DNA from 2 places in the Niveispirillum sp. FG148 genome. Region 2 is predicted to be linked to the other one. Evidence: predicted binding sites of a transcription regulator. Region 2 holds the regulator's gene; the other holds the start of a gene.

Region 1 (7,333 bases), on a different contig from region 2:
TATCAGCATGGATTGGCGTTTCGCGCGATGCTGGCGGTCGATCCTGAATTTCGGCCGCCCTTGCCCAACCAGGACATCAGCCCCGATATCCGTCTGCCGAGCCTGGAGCTTGCAGCCGGCCGGCCTGTGCAGGCGCTGCTTGGCCTCGCTGGCGCCGGACGGGTTGATTTGGTCGCCAACGCCAACGACGCATTGATGAAAGCCGCGGATTTGGTCGCGGATTGGATCATCGACGACATGGCGAATGGCAAATTACCCGCCGCCGCCTTCCGTGACAATCTGGTGATCTGCGCGACCAACGCCGAGGCCCGTGCCGTTGCCGAAGCGGTACGGAAAAACCTGCCGTTCGCCGACATGTATCCTTCCGAAGAAGTTGTCATCGCCGTTGCTGGCGGGGAGTTTGGCCCCAGCTCTCATAGAATGCGCATCCGCAAAGGCGACCGCGTCGTCATTCATGAGGCGCATGGCGATCTGGGGCTGGTCAGCGGTGATGTCCTGACCATCGAGGATGTCGACCAGGATTATAACGGTGCCCCCATCATCACGGCGACCCAGGAGCCGTACGGGCGCAAGGTCATCATCACTGGCGATGACCTCGTCGTCAAAGGCGAGCGTCGCGGGCGACGGCGGGTGCGATTGCAGCACGCTGTCGCGCGGACTGCGACCGGGGCCCGCAATCTGATGGTCGACCGGGTGGTCATCGTCGCCACCAAGCCGTTGGACCGGCAGCGTGTCCTCGCTTCTCTTGCCCACCATAGAGTGGATTGCCGTATCCTGGTTGTTCCTCAAGGGTCCGCACCCAAGGATAAGGAACGGTTCGTTCAAGCCTGGGCTGACGAGTCCGGGCTCGCTTTTCGGCCACGCTGCGTTGCCAGCCTTTTGGATCAGGAAGAGTTGGTGACCTGGATCCGGAAGGGCCTTTTCAAGGGTATAGCGGTTGGCGGGCCGGTGACGGTGAAGCACCCCGACTTGAGCAATGCCAAATCAATCCAGCAGAGCTCAGCGACCTCAGCGCTGGTCACCCAGCCGGCAACAGCGCTGAACGGGGACAGCATGTTCGCGAAGCTGCATGCCAAGATTACCGAAATCGGCCAGGCTGTCAGAAAAATCCGAGAAAACCAGACCAGGAGAGACGAACGGTTTGCTGCATTGGTCGCCGAGTTCAACGCAACCAAGGAGCGCCGTCAGGCAGCGAAAGACCAACCACAACCTAGGGCAGTATTGATGCTCGAGAGAATGCTTACAGCAGCCACGCCCGCTGCCAAGCCACCTGGGCGGGATGATGACCCTACACCGGACTGATATCCTACATCATCGGAACGAATTGTCCCTGCGCGATCCAGGACCAGAACGTCTCCGGCATGCCGCAGGTCAAGCCCGTGGCAGTGACAGCCATGAGGATCATCCGTCTTATGTCTGTGGTCGTCACCTCTTGATCAACGGCGAGGTCGAATTCATGTGTCCCGTCCGCGAATTCCCGTCGACAGCGGGCGATGCCCTGCTCGACGAGGATCAGCATGCGCGTGCTGTCGATATCGTCAACCCTATGATGTCCACCTCCGAGACCCGCAGGCCGGCACCATAGGAGACGCCGAGCGCCGCCTTGTATTTGATCCCCGGCGCTGCCTCAAACAATCGGGTGGCCTACTCGACGCTGCGCACACCCGGCAGCTTGGATTGTAGCGGGTGACGATCAGGCTGCGGGCCAGATCGGGGCGACCCAGCGTCACGCTGAAGAAAAAGCGCAGCGCCGAGGCGGCGCCATTGATGGTCGCCACGCCGATGCCACCCGCATGTGCGCGGCCAGGTTCGACAGCTCGTGAAGGCGCAGTTGGTCGTTCGGGCGCCGGCGCAGCGTCAGGGCCAGATGGGCCCGGTCAACGTAGACACCCGCCAGCGGGTGACGGCGGATGTCGGCTGCCCGAAGTCGGCGGCGTCCGCCTGCCGACGCCAGCGGCGCAGCGCGATGCCGATGGTCTGTTTGCCTTCCACCGCCAGCTGGAGGCGCCGCGACGCGGTCATGTTCAGCGCCGCGACCTCCGCCACGACGGCCCCCAGGCTGCCATGGCGCAGTGCCTCCTCGGTACAGGCCAGCACCGTCTTGTCATCGCCGGCCTCTACGTAGATGACGCGGTCGGGCGGCAGGCCGGCCTGGGCCAGCGACGGGGCGAAGAGGTCCGGCTGAGTGCATATCCAGAAGACCGGCCCCTCGGTACGGGCCGCAATGCCGGCGCTGAACAGCGCCGCTGCCGCGCCGTCGACGGTTCCCGGCCCGCCACCCGCCACCTCGTGCAAGGCACCCAGGGCCAGCCCGCCGCCCGGCAGCTTAGCGTCGAGGACGGGCAGCCCAAAAGGCAGCACGCCGCCTTCCTGGCGGGACTGGCCTTCGATCTGGGCGATTTGCGCGCGCAGGGACGCTATGGCGGACGCGTTCCGCAAGGAAGGCTACTGGAATAGGTTTGTTCCTTATATGTTCTTTTTTAGATTGGGAGAGTCAAGCGGCCTGTTTGCAGGGGGAGGGCGCGTAGGGTTGTTTGAAGGTAGGTGATCGAGAGGTGGGCAGGGCCGCGTTCGCGTAATGGCCGTCGCCACGGCGCGTGGAGCGGAAGTCAGCCGTCCCAAGCGCTTTTGCTCCCAACTGCCACCAGCGGGGAGATTTACAATCCCCGCCTGATTTGCGGCCCTCGCTTCTTTATCCCCCCGACCAGCGGGTCAAAGGGTGAAGCAGTTCACCACCCGATATTGACTCGATAGGATAACATATAAGAAGAAACACAATTATGGAGAGTCAGATGCCGCCACTAAGCCGCCGTCGCACGACTATCACCAACGATGATCCCGCGCTGGACGAAATGAGGCTGAGCCAGGCGTCTGAAATCCATAACGTCAACGTTGCCGGCAAACGGACCAGCCTTCGGCTGCGCGGAAGCGAATGGGAAAGCCTGCGCCTCATCGCCCACCGTGAGGGATGCGACCTCTCACAGGTCGTAACGGAAATCGACAAGCGCCGTGGCGACACGTCCCTCGCCGGTGCGTTGCGGCTTTTTGCGATCGCCTATTTCCGCGAACTGATGCGTCTCAAGGAAGATGTTGCAGGCGTCCGCCCGGTCCAGATCCTCCAGGCCCTGTCAGAGCCTCAGGACAATATCGGGGCGGAAGCGGTACGTGGCGACCGCGACCTGGTGCCGGCCTGAACCACGGCGATGATCAGCCCCAGTCCCAGATCATCGGCCTTGCAGGTTTGGCGGCGGAGACATGTTCCTGTATCGGAATCGGGGCGGGCCTCCGGCGCTTGACGGCGACCAGCCGGAAGGGACTGCCGACAAAGTCCTCCCCCGATATGGCATGCGGCACCACCGCGCGGCTCTCCTCGACTTCGTCCATGGCGATCTCCGTGTCATATGTGGATTATAGAACAAATAAGGAACAATTGCCAAGCGCCCGGAAAATCGCCCCCCGTGGTTGAACGGTCATGGAATAATCGGTAGCCCTGGCTCTACGCCATCGCCTGGGAGATCCGAATGCGCCGCCTGCCCGCCCTTCTCGCCGCCATCCTGGCCGCTACGTTGCCGGTCGCCGCACTGGCGAAGGACGTTAAGGTTGCCACCTGGAACATGGGTTGGCTGACACTGAGGGCCGGCGAGATCAACGGGCCGAACGCCGACCCCAAGCGGGCAATCTACCAACGCACGGACGAGGACTTCGCTAGGTTGCGCGGTTACGCGGCCAAGCTTGATGCCGACATCGTTGCCCTGCAGGAGGTCGACACCGTCGAGGCGGCCGCCAAGGTCTTCGATCCGAACGAGTACACGGTCATCCTGGGTGACGAAACGGATTTCCAGCGCGCGGGTTGGGCCATCCGCAAGTCGGTCAAGTTCACGCGCATGCCGGACCTGGCCGCGTTGGACCTGCTGGACGGCCAGCCGAGGAGCCTCCGCAAAGGCGTCGAGGTCGTGTTCCATCTGCCCGGCGGCGACCTGCGCGCACTGGCCGTCCATCTGAAAAGTGGCTGCTTCTCTCCGAAAAGCCAGAACGACGCCTGCCCGGTCATCGCCGAGCAGATGCCCATCCTGTCGAAATGGATCGACGCGCGGCAAGCCGAGGGAACATCATTGCTGGTCGCTGGGGACTTCAATCGACGGCTGCGCGACGAGGACCCGCTCTGGAAGGTGCTGGACAATGGCCCGTCGCCGCTGAAGCTGGCCACGGCGGGCAAGGCCAACCACTGCTGGGCGGGCGAGTATCCCGAGTTCATCGACCAGATCATCCTTGGCGGCCCCATCGCGCGCCGCGCCAAGGACGGTTCCTTCGGGGTCCTGGTCTATACCGAAACATCCAGGGACGATAAGAAGCGGGTCAGTGACCACTGCCCTGTTTCGATCAAGATCCGATGAAGTTTCCGCCTCGTATCTCCCGCGCAGCCAGTGCGCTGGCAATCGCGTCCATCGCCGCCTTCATCGGCGGCGTCGCTGCGCTGTTGGCATCTGCTTTTTGGATGACGTCGGTGCTTCTGCCATTGGGGATCGCCGGCATCGTTGGCGGATGGCTGCTGTTCGAACTGTCGATGCAGCGCATTGCCAGGGATAACGGCATGGATGTCGGTAGATGATGGTAGCAGCTGTCTTTCAAGGTTGGTCGGTTAATGGGGGCTCTACAGCCCCCATCTGTGCCGTGGGTTCACTGGACGACAACCCAGCCTGAATCAGCCCGCGTGAACTTCATCTGCGTCGTTCCGCCCGCGTTGTTGAGAAAAGGTCCATCAACGCGAAGCGTAACCGTACAGATGAAGACGGTGCTTCCATCGACCTTGGCGCAACTCAGCTTTTTGAATTCATGCAAGACGATCTGCTGCCCACCCCCGGCGGCTTTGGTTGCCTCATTCGCCCTGTCGAACTGGGCTTGAATGGCATTGCGCATATCATCCTCCCCCGGCTCACCGTTGCCGCACCCCGCCATCATCAGCAGCGGCACCAGGGTCAGCACCCGGCAGTATTTCAGGATATTGCTCATTTTATGTCCTTCAGTCGTGGTCAGTGGTCGAATTGAACCGGCCCCGCTTGCGTGGTCATCGCCAGGGCCGTCGGGACGTTGTGAATGCGGTGGTCGAAAGGCAGCCCTCGGCTGCAACGTCTGGGGCCTGCCTCAATCAGCCGAACGAGTGGCCGCAGGTCTTGAGGTTCTTGGCGAACTCGTCGTAAATCGTTTCCACCAAGTCCTCGTGAAGCCCGGAAACAAGGGTTTCACGGCGCGAACCGTAGACGAGGTAGATGCAATAGCCATATTGGCGCACGAAGTCCGCATTGGCGACTTGGCTGGCGTTCTGGGTACCGGCGGTAAAGGCCCCAGCCACGCCGGAACCATAGTAGACGGCCGACGGCGTCTCCTTTCTCGGCCTGGTCAAGCCCCATCCAATGGACCGGACGTGAGCAACATCGAAAAGTTTCTTTGCCTCAGGGATAGCGATCCGGTTGGCGTCGATCTCAATTCGGGTCGTTGCGATTTGCTTACCCGCCTTAAAGAGCAACCAGATAATATAGCACACGCCCACCAAAGGCATGATTGTTGAAATAAAGGCCAGACCGGAATATGGATCTGCTGCTGACGCAATAATGATCGGCAGAATGATCAGGAAAATTACGCAAAGAAAGATTTTACTCCTCCTTGTCTGCTTTACGAATACATCCATGATGATCTTGTCACCTTCCTTCGTGGTCTTGAAATCATAGATCGGCTCAGCGGCCTGCGGCGGGCGGGCGGAATCAGACATTTGATGCACATCCTTGTAATGAGGTTTCTGAGGGCTGGGTCGCGGCGGCGCACCGATCAGCCGGAATAGGTCCAGTCCAGGCCCAGGTCGCTGGTGGCGGTCAGCAGGCGGCCCTCGCTCTGGCCGTACATGAGATAATGGGTCAGGGGATTGACACCGGCGGCCTTCAGGTCGGTGTTGGCATCCAGGTAGGCGCTGACGTCCAGGTAGGCCGACGGGTCGCGGCCCTCGCGCCAGCCGTAGTTCATGAAATGGGCCCAGGCGTCCATCCCTGCCGCCTTCACGTCGGCGTTCTTGCCCAGGTAGTAGGCGCTGTCAAACAGCGGAGTCAGGGACCGCCCTTCCGCCTTGCCGTAGGCCAGGTAGTGATCATAGCCGCTCCGCAGGCCGCCGCCGGCGACTGCGGCCGCCACGTCGGGGTTGGCGGCCAGGTAGCCCACCTCGTCGTAGAGCGGGTTGGCCCGGGCGTCGATGGCGGCCCGGCCCTCGGCCTGGCCCCACTGCTGCCAGTGGGCGAAGCCGCTGGACAGCGCACCGCGGGCGACGGCGGCCGCCACGTCGGGGTTCTTGGCCAAGTAAAAGGTTTCGTCGAACCCGCCGCCGAGCTTGACGTCGGCGTTCATCCAGAGGCCGACCTTGCCCCCGTCGTTGAAGGCAAGGAATTCGGTGCCGATGTAGGTGTCGGCACCCTCCGGGCCCATGACCTTGAGGCTGCCATCCGTTTGGCGGGTGATCGTGTGGATGGCGCGCGACCCGGCCAACCCGGCGACGTCGATGCCGCTCCCGCCGTCCACGATGTTGTTGCCGCTCCCGGCGACCACCCGGTCGTTGCCGGCACCCAGGATCAGGCGGTCGTCGCCGGCCCCGCCCCAGATGCTGTCGTTGCCGGCCCCGCCGCTGATCTCGTTGTTGACGGCGTTGCCGTTGATCCGGTCGTTGCCGCTGCCGGCGCGGACATTCTCGATGGTGCCGACGATGCCGAGATTGTTTTCGCCGGTATAGAGCATCGCGGCGGTCTCGGGGCTGTGGTAGAGCGTAGCCGTGTTGACCAGCTTCTCGGCGGTCGTCACCCGCAGATTGACGCTCGACAGGCTGTTAGGGGTCATGTCGACGGCAGACCGCATGGTCGAGGCGGACAGGTCGATCGTGTCGACGCCGCCCGCGTCGTAGAGCGTCGTGCGGAAGGCCGTGTCCTGCGCCCAGGCGTAGGTATTGTTGCCGGCGTTGGTCGCGGTATTGGCCCCGTAGAGGTGCTGGATGGCCAATACGTCGAGGATCTTCAGGTTGCTGTCATCGACCATCAGGGCGCTGCCGGCGGCGGTGAAGCCATAGGTGTTCTTGCCCACGTCGTCATAGGCCATGACGGTCAGCAGCTTGACCTGGTAGTCGGCGGACAACTTGATCTGGTTGTCGAACGGATGGGAGATGCCAAGAGCGTGCCCGATCTCATGGATGACGACATGGGCAATGCCGTTGTACTCACTCGTGGTCAGCCCGTCAGTGTGCCAGCGGTCAAGTCGTTCGTTGTCGATGCGGATGTCGCCCGCAGCGGGCAAGAATGTGACA
Region 2 (7,333 bases):
GGGGCGACACCGGCGATATAGGCATCGATCGTGCCCGAGGTCACAGCCTGAATGGCGTTGGGGCCGCTGTCGAACTGCTTCAGCTGCAGATCGAAGCCGTTCCGTAGATCCCAGCCCTGGCTGTCGATGACGAAGGCCTGCGCCGCCCCCAGCACGGGGATATAGGCCGCACGCACCACCACCGGATCGGCAGCAGACGCACCGCCGACAAGCGTGGCGGTCAGGGCGGTGGCAGCAATCAGCCGGGTGGCGAAACGGGCAATCGACATGTTGAACGGCCTCCTTGGGGGCATTCCGGTTCGGCGGGGGGCGCCGTCGCCATGCAAGGTTTGTTATTTCCCCGGTTTCGTCAACACGGAATGTGAATTTACACAAAGAACAGTTTTCATATGTGTTATGTGGAATTGATCAGGTTCAGAAAATAGCGATTCACCCCTTGACAGTGGCGTCCGGATCACCAAATCTGAACCCGTGACCGCAAGGTCCAGGGTGACGCCCACCAGTCCGCGGCAATTTGACGAACAGCAGCTTGCGCCGCGTCAACAAACGCTAAAGCGCCACGAAGTCCCTTCGTGGTTTGGTTCAAACCATTGGTAAGGAAGGGCAATATGGGCCACACAACCCGCTCGCTTCAGCAGATTGAACCTCCCGGCAAGACCCGAATGCGGTGTTGTTGACGCGTCCGGTCACGCGTCCATCCACCTGCCCCAAGCGATTGTACAGCGCGGCTATGCTATTTGCCGCGATGGGAGACACATATCATGACCAATCAGGCATTCAGCATTGAAACCGGCCGCTACAGCGCCGGCATCGCCGTCGCCGACGGCCAGGGATACCGCTTCTTTGCCGCCCATCCGCTGTTCAGCAGCCTGGATGGCCGGAAATATAACAGCGTCGCCGCCGTGGAAAAGGCCGCCCGCCAGCGCGAGGCGGAGGCACGGGCCGACACGCGCCGCCAGGACAGCCGCGGACAGGTGTTCCGATCCTGGGGCTTCCGCGCGACGGCGGCGTGATTTCCTTGTTCCGTCCCGTCGACCCGACCCAGGGCGGTGCGCAGGTCGGGGGAAGCCTGAGCGAACCCCGACAGCCGACGCTGCCTTTATAATGTCGGGGGTCGCATACGCTCACCCCGACCTGCGAACGCTGACGTTTCCTGCGGCTGCCGGCCTTGGCGGGGGTTACCCCTCCTCCGCCTTGCGCTGCTTCTTGCGCCCGGCCAGGGCCGCAATGACGCCGTGGAAGGTGCGCACTTCCTGTTCAGTCATGCCACAGCGTTGCAGCGTGTTGCGCACATTGCGGATCATGGAGGGGCGCTTGTCCGGATGGGTGTAGAATCCGGACTGTTCCAGCTCGCCTTCCAGATGATCGAACAGGTTCTGCAATTCGGCCTTGGTGGCCGGCTCCGACGCGCCGGTATGCAGATAGCGGTCTTCCGCCTCCACCCCCGTCATCCACCATTCATAGGCGACCAGCAGCACGGCCTGCCCCAGGTTGAGCGAGGAGAAGCCGGGGTTCAGCGGCACGGAAATCAGCGTGTCGGTCAGGGTGATGTCATCATTGACCAGACCCGTTCGCTCGGGCCCGAACATCAGCCCGACCTTGCGCCCGATCGACCAATGGCCACGCATCTCGTTCGCGGCCTCACGCGGGGTGACGACGGGCTTCACCATGTCGCGCACACGCGCGGCGGTGGAGAAGACCTTGTGCAGGTCGGCGATGGCGGCGGGCGTACTGTCGAACACGCGCACGCGGTCCAGCACCAGGGTAGCGCCGGCGGATGCCGATACCGCCTTCTCGTTGGGCCAGCCATCACGCGGATTGACCAGACGCAGATCAGTCAGACCGCAATTCAGCATGGCCCGCGCACAGGCGCCGATATTCTCCCCCATCTGGGGTTCGATCAGGATGACGGCCGGCCCATCGCCGTCCGCCTGCATCTTGGCCAATTCCCGCTTGTTCGTACCGCTGGACATCGCTTGCCGCTATCTGGACCCTGAAAGGCGGCCCGACCTCAGGCCGCCGCAGGATTGTCGATAGCGGCACCAGCCCGGTAGAGGCAATAGGTAATGCTGTCCGACAGGGCATTGAAGCTGGCATCGATGACATTGGCCGACACGCCGACCGTACACCAGCGGTGTCCGTGGCGGTCCGCCGTTTCGATCATGACGCGGGTCACGGCCTTGGTTCCATCCTGGGCATTCAGGATGCGTACCTTGTAATCGACCAGCCGCATGCCCTCCAGCGCCGGATAGACGGGGATCAGAGCCTTGCGCAGCGCCTGATCCAGGGCGTTCACGGGGCCATTGCCCTCTGCCACCGTCATCACCGATTCCGGACCGTTGGGGCCCGGCACCTCCACCTTCGTGGTGGCCTCCGACAGGGTCACCAGCTCGTTCTTGGCGTTCCAGCGGCGTTCATCCAGCACGCGGAAGGCGGCCAGGCGGAAATAGTCCGGCACCTCCCCCAGGGCACGGCGGGCCAGCAGCTCGAAGCTGGCTTCGGCCCCATCGAAGGCATAGCCCTCGAACTCCCGGCGCTTGACCAGATCAACCAGATGGCCGACCCGCTCATCCCTGGGGTCGACGGCCACCCCCACCTCGCGCAGGCGGGCCAGGATGTTGGACCGGCCGGCCTGATCGGAGACCAGAACATGCCGGCGGTTGCCGACCAGCGACGGATCGACATGCTCGTAGCTGCTGGGATCCTTCTCCACGGCGGAGACATGCAGCCCGCCCTTATGGGCAAAGGCGCTTTCACCGACATAGGCCGCGTGGCGGTTGGGCGTGCGGTTCAACCGCTCGTCCAGCATGCGGCTGATATGGACCAGACGGGCCATGCCATCGGCATCCACCCCCGTCTCGAACCCCATCTTCACCGACAGGGTCGGGATCAGGGACAGGAGATTGGCATTGCCGCAGCGCTCCCCCAGCCCGTTCAGCGTGCCCTGAACCATGCGGGCCCCGGCGCGCACGGCGGCCAGGGAATTGGACACGGCGTTTTCCGTGTCATTATGGGTGTGGATGCCGATGCGACCGCCGGGGATGTGCTTGGTCACTTCCCCGACGATGCGTTCCACCTCGTCCGGCAGGGTGCCGCCATTGGTGTCGCACAGCACGATCCAGCGGGCCCCCGCCTCATACGCCGCCTTCACGCAGGACAGGGCATAATCGGGATTGGCCTTGAACCCATCGAAGAAATGTTCAGCGTCGAACAAGGGCTCACGCCCACGCGCCGCGATTTCCCGGATGCTGTCGGCGATCAGGGAGAGATTTTCCTCCCGCGGAATCGACAGCGCGACATCGACATGGAAATCCCAGGTCTTGCCAACGATGCACACCGCATCGGCCGGGCTGTCCAGCAGGGCCGACAGGCCAGGATCGTTCGACGCGCTGCGGCCCGGCCGGCGGGTCATGCCAAAGGCCGTGAAGGTGGCGCGGTGCAGATGCGGCGGATCGGCGAAGAAGGCGTCGTCCGTCGGGTTGGCCCCGGGCCAGCCGCCTTCGACATAATCAATGCCCAGCGCGTCCAGCTCCTGCGCGATGGCGATCTTGTCCGCCACGGTGAAATCAACGCCGGAGGTCTGCGCCCCGTCGCGCAGCGTGGTGTCATAGAGATAGACGCGGTTCGTTTCGTTCATAATCAAAGGCCAGATAGCAACGACGTTGCCGAATGTGGCGCATCGCGGCCGGCGGATCAATGGTCATGCGCGCATGGGGCAACTGTCCCCCGGTCGCATGCCCATTGGTAAGCGGGCGTTTTTGCCCTAAATAGGCAGCCAAAGCTCCCCCCAAGCTTCGGAAGTTGCCCATCATGGCCCTGTGGCGGATCAGCGATAGCCTAGTCGAATACCCGGAAGCCCTTGCCTTCATGGAAGCGCGCGTGGCCGAGGTGCGGGCCGGCACGGCGCCGGAAACCGTCTGGCTGCTGGAACATCCCCCGCTCTACACCGCCGGCACGTCGGCGCGGGAGACGGACCTGCTGGCCCCCATGCAGTTCCCCGTGTTCCAGGCGGGGCGCGGTGGCCAATATACCTATCATGGGCCGGGGCAGCGCATCGGCTATGTCATGCTGGATGTACAGGCGCGCGGCGGCGACCTGCATGATTTCGTCTGGCGGCTGGAGGAATGGCTGATCCGCACCCTGGCCCAGTTCGCCGTAAAGGGCGAACGCCGCTGCGGCCGCGTCGGCGTCTGGGTCGATATGGGTCCCTTCGGCCAGCCGGGCACAGAGAACAAGATCGCCGCCATCGGCGTGCGCGTGCGTCGCGGTGTCAGCTTCCACGGTGTCTCCTTGAATGTGGAGCCGGACCTGAGCCATTTCGGGGGAATCGTGCCCTGCGGCATCCGCGAACATGGCGTCACCTCGCTGGCGGCCCTGGGCCATATCGTCACGATGCCGGAGGTGGACATGGCCATGCAGGCCGCGTTTGAAGAAGTGTTCGGCGAAAATGCCGTCGCCCGGACGCCCGCCGCCTGCGCCGTGGAGGATTGAGATGAACCCGCGCCGCAGCATCAGCGCCCTGGTCCTTTACGGCGTCGGCACCGCCGCCCTGGTGGTCAGCGCCTTCATGCTGGTCGCCCCCACGCCGGACACCTATGGCCCCGCCCTGGTCGGCCTGCTGCTGGGCGTGCTGCTGCTGGGGGTGGGCCGCGCCTGCCAGCATTTGTCGCGCATCCGCGACCTGATGGAAGGAAGGGGCTGAGCCCCCTGGACACGTCCCCTACCGGTCGTCCGCCAGGCAGCCATGTTCGACCGACTGCGCCGCCAGCTCCTGGAACTGCGACAGATAACGCCCGTCGGCGGCGATGGCGGGGTTGCGGATGGTGTCGGCATTCAATTGCCGCAATTCCCTGTCGATGCGACCACAGGGACCGGCGCAGGCGGCCAACAGCAGCGGCAGCAGCAGCAGCAAAAGCAGAATGCGCGGTGGAACGGCGGACATGATCGGGGTCACCATCAACAGGCTTGGATGACCAGGACCCTGCGCGCGGCACCGGGCGAAAGCACGGCACGTCGGTGACGGGATTGCGGCGGCGCCTCCTTCCGTGGGGACGGGCCGCCACAACCAACGGGATCAGTAACGCCGGATCAGCCCGATCAGCCGGCCCTGCACATTGACGCGGTCAGAGCCGAAGACCCGGGTTTCGTAATTCGGGTTGGCCGGTTCCAGGGCGATGGAATTGCCCTTCCGACGCAGCCGCTTCAGCGTCACTTCCTGCCCATCGACCAGGGCGACGACGATGGTGCCATTCTCCGCCGTGTCGCAGCGCTGGATGATCACCGTGTCGCCGTCCAGAATGCCGGCTTCCACCATGCTGTCACCGGCGACTTCCAGCGCGTAATGGTCACCAGCCCCCACCATGCTGGCCGGGATATCGATGGTGACGGAATTATCGCGCATCGCTTCGATCGGCAAACCGGCGGCGATGCGGCCATAGAGCGGCAGGGCCACCGCTTCGGCATCGTTGCTGGCCTGCCGACCCGGCAGGGCGCCGCGGAAATCCCCCTTGATGACATTGGGCTTGAAGCGCGGCGACACCTCCGCCACAGGGGCCGGGGCGGCAGCGGCCGGCACGGGCTTTGTCTTGGCCAACGGCTTCTCCGGCAGGCGCAGCACTTCCAGCGCGCGGGCGCGGTGCGGCAGGCGACGGATGAACCCCCGCTCCTCCAGTCCGGTGATCAGACGATGGATGCCCGACTTCGACTTCAGGCCCAGCGCATCCTTCATCTCATCGAACGAAGGCGACACGCCCCCCTCATTCAGCCGGTCATTGATGAAGAACAGCAGTTCCTGTTGCTTGCGCGTCAGCATGGCATCCCCTCAGCCTGGTCCGGTCGCGACCGCCCGATATTCGGGCGTCCAGCCATCGGCATATTCACTGTCAGAATATAGAACAATCCCGGAACGTCAATCAATGTTCCAGTTTGGTTCGTGTTTTTCTGCGAGAATCTGGTGAAGCTTCGGAAAGGATACTCCCTGCATGGTTGCAGGCCGTGTTGCGCCAGACCGGGAGGAAAAAAGCCGAAGCCGGGCGGATCACCGCGTCAAAGCGCGTCCAGCGGCATGATCCGCACCATCTCCCCGGCCTTCACGGCCGGGGCGTGCGGCGCGCGCAGGATCAGGCAGTCGGCCCAGGCCAGCCGGCTCAACATTCCGCTGTCCTGTTTGGGAAATGGCTCGGCCACTTCCCTGCCCTGCCCGTCCACCGCCAGTCTGGCGCGGATGAAGTCGGCCCGTCCGTCATTGGGGCCCATATCGCGAGCCAGCACGGCGTCGCGCACCGCGTCATCCGTGGGCAGCCCCTGCAGGCCCAGCAGCAGCGGGCGCAGGAACAGCCAGGCGCAGACCAGGGCGGAAACCGGATTGCCCGGCAGACCGATGACGGGCACGCCGCCCATGCGGCCGAACATCAGCGGCTTGCCCGGCCGCATGGCGATCTTCCAGAAATCCAGCTCCAGCCCGGCCGCACCCAGGGCGGAGCGCACCAGATCATGTTCCCCCACCGACGCGCCGCCGATGGTGACCAGCAGGTCGGTGCCCGACGCAGCGGCGATCAGGGCGGACAAGCTGTCGGTGCTGTCGCCGGCAATCCCCAGATCCACCGCCTCCCCACCCAGTTGCCGGACCAGGGCGGACAGGGCCAGCGAATTGGAACTGACGATCTGGCCGGGCGCCAGCATATCGCCGGGCATCACCACCTCGTCGCCGGTAGCCAGGATGGAGACACGCGGGCGGCGTCGCACCTTCAGCCAGGGCACATTCATCGACGCGGCCAGCGCGATGTCGCGCACGGTCAGCTTGCGCCCCGCCGGCACCCCGACATCACCCGTGGCAAAATCCTGCCCCGCCGGTCGGACCCAGCGGCCGGGGCCACCGCCATCCTTGCATGTAACGGTGGCGCCATGATCGTCCGCATCCTCCTGCACCACCACGGTGTCGGCCCCATCGGGCAGGGCGCCACCGGTGAAGATGCGCACGGCCTGCCCCGGCCCCACCGCGCCCATGAAGGGGCAACCGGCCGGCGCTTCCCCGATGCGGGTCAGCGTGACGGGGAAGGAGGCGATATCCGCCGTGCGTACGGCCCAGCCATCCATGGCGGATACAGCGACAGGCGGATGGGTGACGCGCGCCACCACATCGGCGGCCAGCACCCGGCCCAGCCCCTGGGTGATCGGCACCTGTTCGGCCGGCAACGGGGCGATCTTGGCCAGGATGCGGGCACGGGCCTCGGAAAGGGGGATCACGCGGATGCTCCGTCAGTCGCAGGACGTCGACATATTGGGGCATATATCACGGACGGCAACGGGGCAAGGCGGCGACACCCCCGATTTT

The links. The regulator LexA, encoded in region 2, represses DNA repair genes until DNA is damaged. The targets are predictions, from matches to a motif close to ATGTTCTANTTTGGTTC.
Region 1: ACODTW_RS27705 (ImuA family protein) is a predicted target of LexA. The motif match lies at 2,471-2,487, and genes of this name have one in related genera.

The regions. Positions count from the first base shown of each region.
Region 1 is NZ_JBMDKJ010000054.1:9,020-16,352, reverse strand. It holds gene mobF (MobF family relaxase) at 1-1,302, shown strand, start outside; gene ACODTW_RS27710 (hypothetical protein) at 1,307-1,519, opposite strand; gene ACODTW_RS27705 (ImuA family protein) at 1,858-2,439, opposite strand; gene ACODTW_RS27700 (ribbon-helix-helix domain-containing protein) at 2,781-3,194, shown strand; gene ACODTW_RS27695 (hypothetical protein) at 3,208-3,384, opposite strand; gene ACODTW_RS27690 (endonuclease/exonuclease/phosphatase family protein) at 3,522-4,394, shown strand; gene ACODTW_RS27685 (hypothetical protein) at 4,391-4,609, shown strand; gene ACODTW_RS27680 (hypothetical protein) at 4,678-5,010, opposite strand; gene ACODTW_RS27675 (hypothetical protein) at 5,147-5,767, opposite strand; gene ACODTW_RS27670 (matrixin family metalloprotease) at 5,824-7,333, opposite strand, start outside.
Region 2 is NZ_JBMDKJ010000010.1:22,894-30,226, forward strand. It holds gene ACODTW_RS12695 (ABC transporter substrate-binding protein) at 1-269, opposite strand, end outside; gene ACODTW_RS12700 (hypothetical protein) at 762-1,013, shown strand; gene ACODTW_RS12705 (RNA methyltransferase) at 1,179-1,973, opposite strand; gene cimA (citramalate synthase) at 2,012-3,637, opposite strand; gene lipB (lipoyl(octanoyl) transferase LipB) at 3,811-4,491, shown strand; gene ACODTW_RS12720 (hypothetical protein) at 4,493-4,702, shown strand; gene ACODTW_RS12725 (hypothetical protein) at 4,721-4,942, opposite strand; gene lexA (transcriptional repressor LexA) at 5,075-5,812, opposite strand; gene ACODTW_RS12735 (molybdopterin molybdotransferase MoeA) at 6,046-7,245, opposite strand.